Regions from separate parts of the Pseudomonas sp. GW-45 genome, predicted to be linked through region 1. Evidence: predicted binding sites of a transcription regulator. Region 1 holds the regulator's gene; the other holds the start of a gene.
The links. The regulator sigma-54, encoded in region 1, starts transcription at its own class of promoters, with help from an activator protein. The targets are predictions, from matches to a motif close to ANTGGCATNNANNTTGCTNT.
Positions count from the first base shown of each region.

Region 2: the regulator sigma-54 is predicted to act here: its motif matches at 1,180-1,199, upstream of AC1XYH_RS05955 (TorF family putative porin).

Region 1 is NZ_CM167674.1:2,764,266-2,769,481, forward strand. Features, by position in the region: gene AC1XYH_RS12760 (KpsF/GutQ family sugar-phosphate isomerase) at 1-85, shown strand, start outside; gene AC1XYH_RS12765 (KdsC family phosphatase) at 82-615, shown strand; gene lptC (LPS export ABC transporter periplasmic protein LptC) at 612-1,190, shown strand; gene lptA (lipopolysaccharide transport periplasmic protein LptA) at 1,177-1,755, shown strand; gene lptB (LPS export ABC transporter ATP-binding protein) at 1,752-2,477, shown strand; gene AC1XYH_RS12785 (RNA polymerase factor sigma-54) at 2,571-4,073, shown strand; gene hpf (ribosome hibernation-promoting factor, HPF/YfiA family) at 4,152-4,460, shown strand; gene ptsN (PTS IIA-like nitrogen regulatory protein PtsN) at 4,482-4,937, shown strand; gene rapZ (RNase adapter RapZ) at 4,943-5,216, shown strand, end outside.
Region 2 is NZ_CM167674.1:1,317,030-1,322,245, reverse strand. Features, by position in the region: gene AC1XYH_RS05970 (BON domain-containing protein) at 1-130, shown strand, start outside; gene AC1XYH_RS05965 (DUF1328 domain-containing protein) at 205-507, shown strand; gene AC1XYH_RS05960 (GNAT family N-acetyltransferase) at 566-973, shown strand; gene AC1XYH_RS05955 (TorF family putative porin) at 1,247-1,963, shown strand; gene dcd (dCTP deaminase) at 2,159-2,725, opposite strand; gene apbC (iron-sulfur cluster carrier protein ApbC) at 2,796-3,887, opposite strand; gene AC1XYH_RS05940 (NAD-dependent succinate-semialdehyde dehydrogenase) at 4,063-5,216, opposite strand, start outside.

The DNA.
Region 1 (5,216 bases):
CAACGGGCTTTTTGTCGTGGATGCCGATGGACGGCCGGTCGGCGCTTTGAACATGCACGATTTGTTGCGCGCAGGAGTAGTATGAACCAGACCCCAAAACAGCTGAACGAGCGCGCCCGCCACATTCGCCTGGCTATTTTTGACGTCGATGGCGTACTCACCGATGGCCGCCTGTTCTTCATGCCGGATGGCACTGAATTCAAATCATTCAACACACTGGATGGGCATGGCATCAAAATGCTGATTGCCTCTGGCGTTGAGGTAGCGATCATTAGCGGCCGCAAATCACCTTTGGTAGAACGCCGCGCAGCCAATCTGGGCATTAAACATCTGATTCAAGGCCGCGAAGATAAGCTGACCGCACTCAGCGAGCTACGCGAGACAGTCCCGGCAGAGATGCATGAGATTGCTTTTCTCGGTGACGACCTTCCTGATCTGCCAGTGATGCGCCGCATCGGACTTGGTATCGCCGTGGCCAGTGCCGATGGTTTTGTCCGCAAGCATGCACATGGCATAACCCAAGCCAGTGGCGGTGCGGGCGCCGCCCGAGAGTTCTGCGAGCTTATCATGCATGCACAAGGCACTCTGGAAGAAGCTCAGGCGGCCTACCTGTGAAATTAAGCGTACCGCGCTACCTATTAACCGGCTTGCTGTGGCTAATTGGCGTGGCGTTGGCGTTAAGTGTGGGCTATTGGAATATACGGCCGGCCAGCTTTACGCCGTTGACCAGCAGCGCTGCGGCACGCCCGGACTTCTACATCGACAATGCCCGCATCCAGGCACTGAACGAACAAGGTAAAACCACCTACGAGCTAACCACTACGCATGCAGTGCATCAGGTTGAAGATGGCAGCACGCATTTGCAGCAGCCTAAACTACTCTTTTACCGTGGCGGAGACCCTGCGCCGTGGCTGCTAGAATCTGATGAAGGCCTGGTGACAGAGGACGGAGATCGTGTCGATCTTGCGCAAAACGTGTTGTTGAAGCAAGAACTCAACAGCCAACCTACGCGCCGACTGACCACCTCCGCTCTGACTCTGTTTCCGGCACGAGATTATGCCGAAACCGATCAAGACGTTAAAATCGAAGCCGCCCGCAGCGTAACCACCGCAACGGGTATGAAGTTATTTCTCAATGACGGCCGCCTGCAGCTGCTGTCCACCGTACGAGGCCAACATGAGGTGCGCTAAATCCCTCTTTGTCATGACGCTGATGCTGTATCCAGCCGCTTCCGCGCTTGCCCTGCCCAGCGACAGCAGCCAGCCAATTCGCATTCAAGCTAATACTGCCACGCTGGACGACAAGCGTAATACTGCTGTCTACACCGGCAATGTAATCATTACTCAAGGCACCATGCGCCTTGCCGGCACTCGCGTAACCCTGACTAGCGACGCCAACGGGGAGCTGAACAAGATGGTTACCCAGGGCGGCCCAGCTACCTACCAGCAGACGCCGGAGGCCAACAAGCCGCCAGTCAAAGCTCACGCGCAGACGATTGAGTACTACGCTGCGGATGAGCGCGTGGTGCTGATCGACAAAGCCTTTCTTGAGCAGTCGGGCAATACCTTCCAGGGCGACTACGTCAGCTATGACATTCCTGGCCAGGTAGTCGACGCTGGGCGCAATAGCAGCAGCGGTGCCACTGGAGCAGATAGCGGCGGCGATGGCCGTATCGAGATCACCATTCAGCCTCGCAGTCGTGGCAACGCCACTACTGAGAGTGCTGATGGCGAGAGCGAGTCAACGGCGCCATGAGCACATTACAAGCTCGAAATTTGGCCAAAGCCTATAAAGCGCGCCAAGTGGTCAAGGATGTTTCGATTTCGATCAACAGCGGCGAAGTGGTTGGCCTACTCGGACCCAACGGTGCTGGCAAGACCACCTGTTTCTATATGATTGTGGGTCTAGTCAAATCCGATCAGGGCGAAGTACATATCGACAACACTGACATTACCGCCCTGCCCATGCATGGGCGCGCTCGTGAAGGCATCGGATACCTACCGCAGGAAGCGTCCATCTTTCGCAAATTGAGTGTGGCCGACAACATCATGGCCATTCTCGAGACCCGCAAAGACCTTAATGCCGAGGCACGCAAAGGCAAGCTGGAATCACTGATGCGCGAGTTTCATATCCAGCACCTGCGCGACAACCTGGGCATGAGCCTGTCCGGCGGCGAACGTCGTCGGGCCGAAATCGCCCGCGCCCTGGCAACCGACCCTAGCTTTATCCTGCTGGACGAGCCATTCGCCGGCGTTGACCCCATCTCGGTCAGCGACATCAAGCAGATCATCCAACACCTCAAAGATAAAGGCATAGGTGTGCTCATCACCGACCACAACGTGCGCGAGACGCTGGATATCTGTGATAAGGCTTATATCGTCAATGAAGGCACTATCATTGCTGAAGGCGACGCCGAAACCGTTCTGGCTGATCAAACGGTCAAGGATGTCTATCTGGGCCACGCCTTCCGGCTATAAAACAACACTGGTTTCAGGCATGCTACAAGACCACATGAGCCAGAGCTGCCTCGATAACGGTTAGACCAAGCGCACAAGGTAATTCGCCAAATAATGAAACCCACGCTCGTCCTCAAGATGGGGCAGCAGCTGACGATGACACCGCAGCTGCAGCAAGCCATCCGACTGCTACAGCTTTCCAGTCTTGACCTTCAACAGGAGGTGCAAGAAGCGCTGGAAGCCAATCCAATGTTGGAGATGGCCGACGAAGGCGATGACGACTACAGCGCCAGCGATACCGAGAGCAAAGACAGCGACAGCGACCCATCCTCTGTCACCGTCCCCGAACCCGTTACTCTTGATGCCATAGACCAGCACAGCCAGCCTGAAGAAGACGGCAACTGGAACGAGCAAATCCCTAATGAGTTGCCGGTCGACACACAGTGGGATGACGTTTACCAAAGCTCAACCAGCTCCTTGCCCAGCCAGGATGAAGAAGACTGGGACTACACCTCCCGCACTGGCACCGGCGAAACGTTGCAAAGTCACCTGGAATGGCAACTCAATCTGATTCCTATGTCGGAGACCGATTACGAAATTGCCATTGCATTGATTGATGGCATCAACGCCGACGGTTATCTGGAAGAATCACTGGACGACATCCTCGCTTCCCTGCCACCCGAAATGGACGTGGAGATGGATGAGGTGGAAATGGTGCTGCACCGTATCCAGCAGTTCGAGCCGGTCGGCATCGGCGCGCGTGATCTGAGCGAATGTCTGCTGCTGCAGATTCGCCAATTACCCGCCGATACACCCATGCTGGAACAAGCAACACGGGTGGTCCGCGATCATCTTGAACTGCTCGGTAGTCGGGATTTTAGCCAGCTGATGCGCCGCAGCAAGCTTAAGGAAGATCAACTGCGCGATGTGGTTGCATTGATCCAGACACTAAATCCACGTCCTGGCGGCGAAATTGCCTCGGGCGAGCCGGAATACGTTATTCCCGATGTAATCGTGCGCAAGGATAACAATCGCTGGCTGGTTGAACTAAACCAGGAGTCAGTGCCGAAGGTAAGAGTTAACAACCAATATGCCTCCATGGTGCGCCGCGCCGACTCAAGCCAGGACAACACCTACCTGCGCAATAATCTGCAAGAGGCGCGATGGTTTATTAAGAGCCTGCAGAGCCGCAACGAAACGCTGATGAAGGTTGCTACCCAGATCGTTGAGCATCAGCGCGGTTTTCTCGAGCAAGGTGAAGAGGCCATGAAACCTCTAGTGCTGCACGATATCGCTGAAGCCGTTGGTATGCACGAGTCGACCATCTCGCGCGTTACCACCCAGAAATTCATGCACACCCCGCGTGGTATCTTCGAACTCAAGTACTTTTTTTCTAGCCATGTGGGCACAAGCGAGGGCGGAGAATTCTCCTCTACGGCGATCCGCGCACTGATTAAAAAACTGGTTGCAGCAGAAAACCCAAAGAAACCATTGAGCGATAGCAAGATCGCTGGTTTACTGGAAGAACAAGGAATCGAGGTGGCCCGTCGGACCATCGCGAAATACCGCGAATCGCTCAACATAGCACCGTCGAGCGAGCGCAAGAGGCTGGTTTGAGCCTTCAAGAATTAAGCAATGGCACCACCGGGCGGCATCATGCTGCCCTGCAACATCAAGCCAATCAGGAGAAGCCGTATGCAATTGAATATTAGCGGTCATCAACTCGATATCACTGACGCACTGCGTGATCACGTCACTGAAAAAATGGCCCGCCTGGAGCGGCACTTTGACAAAATCACCAACGTCCAGGTAACCCTTGAAGTAGAAAAACTCCGACAGAAAGCTGAAGCCACCCTGCATGTCGCCGGCGGTGAAGTCGTCGCCCTGGCCGAAAGTACCGACATGTACGCGGCGATTGATCAGCTCACCGACAAGCTCGATAGGCAACTGATCAAGCACAAAGAAAAACACATCGATCGCCTGCAGGGCGCCAATGACCGTTAACGCGAACCTCACCGCATACTCATGCAAATAGATCATATATTGACCCCTGACCGCACCTTTTCGGGCGTTCAGGGGGGATCCAAGAAACGTGTGCTGGAATTGATCGGCAAGCTGGTTGCTCAGCACACCAACCTTGATCCAGACGCCATTTATGAAAGCCTTATAGCCCGAGAAAAGCTCGGTTCTACTGGTTTTGGTAATGGCATTGCGATTCCCCATTGCCGCCTGGGCGATTGCCACCAGGCAATTGGCGCACTGCTGCAGCTGGATGGAAAAATCGATTTTGATGCGCTGGACGGCCAGCCCGTGGACCTTATTTTCGTTCTTTTGGTCCCACAGGAAGCAACCGACCAGCACCTGCAGATACTTAAAATGCTGGCAGGCAAACTGGATCAGGCTAGCCTGCGCGAAGCACTGCGCTCAGCACCTGATGCCCAAAGCCTGTATGAAGTAATGGCGGCCGGAGATGGAGGCTGAAACCAATGCGCCTCGTCGTCGTCAGTGGCCGCTCAGGGTCAGGTAAAAGTACCGCACTGCATCTCTTGGAAGACAACGGTTTCTACTGCATTGATAACCTACCGGCAGGCCTGCTACCGGAATTGGCAAGACAGGCCAGCGAAGCCGAGTTGAGCTTGCCGGCGATTGCTATCAGTATCGATGCCCGCAACTTAGCCAGCGACCTACAGCGCTTCCCTGAACTCTTGAAACAAGTACGCGAAGCCGGCGTAAATTGCGACGTTCTGTTTCTGGCAGCTA
Region 2 (5,216 bases), 1.4 Mb from region 1:
ACGCAACACGCCCGGTGTACGCGCTATCAACGCTAGCGAGTTGAAGGTAGGGCGCATGTCTGCACTGGACGAGCCACGCTGGGCAACTACCAGTGTTGTTACAGATCGCGGCCCAACACTGCGTCTGTAAACCACTACTTTTTTGCTTAATTTTTTCTACTGGACCTCCACCGCACTTTTACTTTCGATTACGGACGACAACACATGAACATGGAGCAAAAGCCGGCTATCTACTTCCACATAAAGGAAGCCACCCTGCCCGGCGCGATCGAGTGTATGAGTAGCCAGTCCGGTAGCACCGCACACTTCAGGAGGCACCCCTTGCTTAACTGGGCAATCGCGTTTTTCGTCATGACAACCGCCGCTGCGGTATTTACTTTTGGTGGCTTTGGCGCAACAGCAGCCGTTCTGGGTCAAGCGCTTTTCGGTATTTTTCTGCTGATGCTGATCGGCACCATGTTGTTGAGCAAGTATCGCCGGACTAGCCCGCCACATTCCAGGCATTGAGCCGGTATGAGACAATAGCGCGTGACTCATCTTCCAGCGCGCGGCGACCAGACCCAGCATGCCACTCAGCACCAGCCAATTAGCAAGCGACCGCTACCCACTGGTCAACCGCTTCTACCGCCAACATCAACGCGGTACCAAAGCCAACAGTCAGCACCTTGTGTGGGTGGGTGAAGAGCATGGGCAGATCGTCTGTAGCCTCTGCCTGCAACCTGTTTCCAACGGCCACTGGCTAACCAGTCTGCTGGTAGCTCCGCAGTCCAGAACGCGCGGCTACGCCACTTCTTTGCTAGCACAAATTAGAAATCAATATACCGGCCCCATCTGGTTATTCTGTGCCCCAGAGCTCAGCGCATTTTACCTGCGCGCCGGTTTCGCAGAGGCTACGGTTTTGCCCGAATCGCTGGTTGATCGTTTGGCGCGCTATCGCCGCCACAAGCAGTTGGTGGCCTTGGCCAGCGAATAGATCGTCGTATTACCCACAGTCTTCCCCCCAGAAAAAACCCCACGCTCCGATATGGCCATTAGTGCGCCATTGCGCTGCCACGCTTTGCGTCATTGGCAGTTTTTGGCGCACCCCGACAGTGCAAGCGCACAGCACACACTCGCAAAAAAACCACTTAACATTGTTAAAAAAACATATAACCAACTGAAAATAAAAGAATTTAAAAAGATGGCAAGCAAAATGCTATGTGAGGACTGCCAACGCATTTAATCAAAACATTTGGGGAAACACGCGATGATGAAGAAACTTGCAGTTGCCGTTGCTACCGCCAGCACCTTGTCTTTTGCCAACATGGCACACGCTGAAGCGTTCGATACAGCCCTCGGCGAATTTGACACCAGCATGACTGCGACGCTTGCCACTGATTACATCTGGCGCGGTCAGTCACAAACTGATGGCGCTGGCGCAGTACAAGGCAGCCTGGACATCGCTCACGAAAGCGGCCTGTATATTGGTGCCTGGGCTTCTAACGTAGACTCCGAGGACTTCGGTGGCTCCAGCGTCGAATTTGACTATTACGCTGGCTACGGCGGCGCTATTACCGACGATATCGGTTACGACCTGCAATGGGCTACTTACACTTATCCTGGCAACAGCTCAATCGACGTACAAGAAGCTCTCGCCAGCGTGAGTTTGTATGGCTTTGTACTCGGCGCCAAATATGCTTATGACCCAGGCAGCGCGCTCTACACCTATATTGATTATGGCTTCGCACTGCCTTGGGATATGGGCCTGGGCCTGCACTACGGCCTGACCGACACTAAGGATCCATTGGATGGCGTCAGCGGTGACGAGGAGTACGGCGACTGGGCTGTCAGCATTGGCAAAACGGTTCTTGGTCTTGACCTTAACCTGATGTATAGCGACACCGACTTGGGTGACGACTGCGCCTACACCAGTTCCGACTCTTGCGACTCGAACTTCACTTTCTCAGTATCCAAAACGTTGTAAGGCCATACTCGGCGCCCTCCCGTGGCGCACATCAGCTGATGTAATAGCATTAAGCCAATCGAGGTGCGTTGTTCCACGACAACGCCTCTCTGATTGGCTTTTTACTGCGTGGCGCAACGCTGCAATTGCCATCACATTAAAGTGACCACAAAAAAACCGGCCAATGGCCGGTTTTAGTTTTGTCGCAAAAGTCCATCAAGCCCGCGGCAAGGTCACACCACGCTGCCCTTGATACTTACCACCACGATCGCGATAGGAGACTTCACAAGACTCATCGGATTCGAAGAACAGCATCTGCGCCACGCCTTCATTAGCGTAGATCTTTGCCGGCAAGGTGGTGGTGTTGGAGAATTCCAACGTCACGTGCCCTTCCCACTCAGGCTCCAGCGGCGTGACGTTGACGATAATGCCACAGCGCGCATAAGTGCTCTTGCCCAGGCAGATGGTCAGAACATCACGCGGAATACGGAAGTACTCAACAGTGCGGGCCAGAGCAAAAGAGTTAGGTGGAATAATGCAAACATCGCCTTTTACGTCCACAAAGCTCTTCTCATCGAAGTTCTTGGGATCGACGGTAGCGGAGTGGATGTTGGTGAAAACTTTAAACTCATCAGCGCAGCGCACATCGTAGCCGTAGCTGGAAACACCATAAGATATCACCCGATCGCCCTCATCACCGCGCACCTGGCGCTCAACAAAAGGTTCGATCATCCCGTGTTCTTGGGACATTCTGCGGATCCAACGGTCGGCTTTGATGCTCATGATGTTTCCTGAACTGGTCGAAAAAGAGCCTGCATGTTACCGGTTTATGGGTACTTACAAAAGACCGCGATCAGTCATCGCTGATGCTGATCTCTGGCATCCCCTGCGCGCCCGCCTGCTGAGTGATGCGCGCGCCCACATGTCGAGCCATATCCTGATAGATCATACTGATCTGGCATTCTGGTTCAGCAATCACCGTCGGTTTACCGCTATCGGCCTGCTCCCGAATCATCATCGACAAGGGCATGGAAGCCAGCAGATCAACTCCATACTCCTCAGCCAGACGCTCTCCGCCGCCTTCGCCAAACAAATGTTCGGCATGACCGCAATTGGAGCAAATGTGAATCGCCATGTTCTCGACCACGCCCAGCACCGGAATATTCACCTTCTCGAACATGCCGATACCCTTTTTGGCGTCCAGCAGTGCGAGATCCTGCGGGGTTGTCACGATAACAGCGCCGGTGACCGGGACTTTCTGAGCGAGCGTCAGCTGAATATCGCCGGTGCCCGGCGGCATATCGACCACTAGATAGTCCAGCTCATCCCAGGCGGATTGGGTCAACAACTGCATCAACGCGCCAGAAACCATGGGCCCACGCCAAACTACCGGAGTATTTTCATCAACCAGAAAGGCCATCGACATAACTTGCAAGCCGTGTGCACGCGGCGGTATGAACCACTTATTGTCGTGTACCTCGGGGCGAGTGCCTTCGGGCAGCCCCAGCATCATGCCCATGCTAGGGCCGTAGATATCAGCATCCAAGACACCAACCTTGGCGCCCTCGCGCGACAAAGCCAGCGCGAGGTTGGCGGCGGTAGTGGACTTGCCCACACCGCCTTTACCCGAGGCTACGGCAATTATATTTTTGACCTTAGCCAGCGCCGGCACCTTGCCCTGCAACTCGCCAGCAATCACTTCACAACGTACCTTTATATGCGCTTCGCTGACTTCGTCCAGATTCTCGACCGCAGTCTGAATCATGTGCGCTATACCGCCGACGATGGAACCAGCCGCATAGCCCAGCACCAGTTCGGCGCTAACCACACTACCTTCAATATCCAACTGCCGCAGACAACCGCTGCTGATCAAGTCAATTTTCAGGTAAGGGTCTTGGTATTGGGCGATAGCTTGCTCTACGGCAGCACGATCAACTTGGCTCATATCGGTATCCGGTTCACTAAGGAATGGGCGTTATGCTACTGATTCGCTAACGAGGATGAAAGCACGGGGTTTGCGCCGAGCGGCGCCGAGAACACCGATAAAGCGTAGGGAGCTAACCCTACACTTAAAATAGAAACGCCGCCCTGCGGTGAAAGACCACAGAGCGGCGAATGATTTACTGGTGAGTGATCATCACCGCTTTAATGTTAACGAACTCCCGAATACCAAAACCGCCATGTTCGCGACCATAGCCACTGTCTTTTACACCGCCAAAAGGCAGATGCGGATGAGCCAGGCCGTAGCCGTTGATATTCACCATGCCGGTATCGAAATGCAGGCGAGCTAACTCAATCGCCCGATCTTCGTTACGTGAGAAAATACCCCCACCCAGTCCGTAACGTGAGTCGTTAGCAATGCGCATAGCGTCTTCGTCGTCCTTCGCTTTAATCAACGAAGCCACCGGACCAAACAGCTCACCATCGTAGGCAGGCATCCCCGGCTTGACGTTTTCAAGCACGGTAGCTGGGTAATAGAAGCCCGCACCTTCCGGGATTTTGCCACCGGTACTGATTGTGGCGCCCTTACGAACCGATTCTTCCACCTGCTCGTGTAGGGTGTCGCGCAGGTCTTTACGGGCAATCGGCCCCAGCTGCGTGCCCTTCTGCGTTGGATCGCCGGTTTTGATCGCCGCCATCTGCTTCACAAACTGTTCGCGAAACTCATCGTAAACGTCTGCCGACACCACAAAGCGTTTGGCCGATACGCAGGTTTCACCGTTATTGACCACGCGCCCTTGCACACAGGTTTTCACTGCCAGCGCGATGTCCGCATCGGATAGCACCACATAGGCATCGTTGCTGCCCAACTCCAATACCGTCTTCTTGACCACTTTGCCTGCGGCCTGCGCGATCTTCTTACCGGTGTTGTCGCTGCCAGTAAAGGTGACACCGCGCACCTTGGGGTGCTCGACCAATTTGCCGGCACTGGCGCCATCGAGTAGCAATGATTGGAATACGCCTTTAGGCAAACCTGCTTCTAGATAAAGCTGCTCAATCTTCTGCGCCATGCCAAATACATTGCTGGCGTGCTTAAGCACCGTCGTGTTGCCCGCCATAATGTTGCAGGCGCTGTAACGAATAACCTGATACAGCGGGAAGTTCCACGGCTGAATACCCAGAATCACACCAATGGGCTGATAAGTGATCAAGGCTCGCCCGCCTTCCAGAGGCCGCGTCTCGTCTTTCAGCTGGTCGGGCCCTTGCTCCGCAGAGTACCGACAGATAGCAGCGCACAGCTGGCATTCTTGCCCGCCTTGCTCAATCGGCTTAC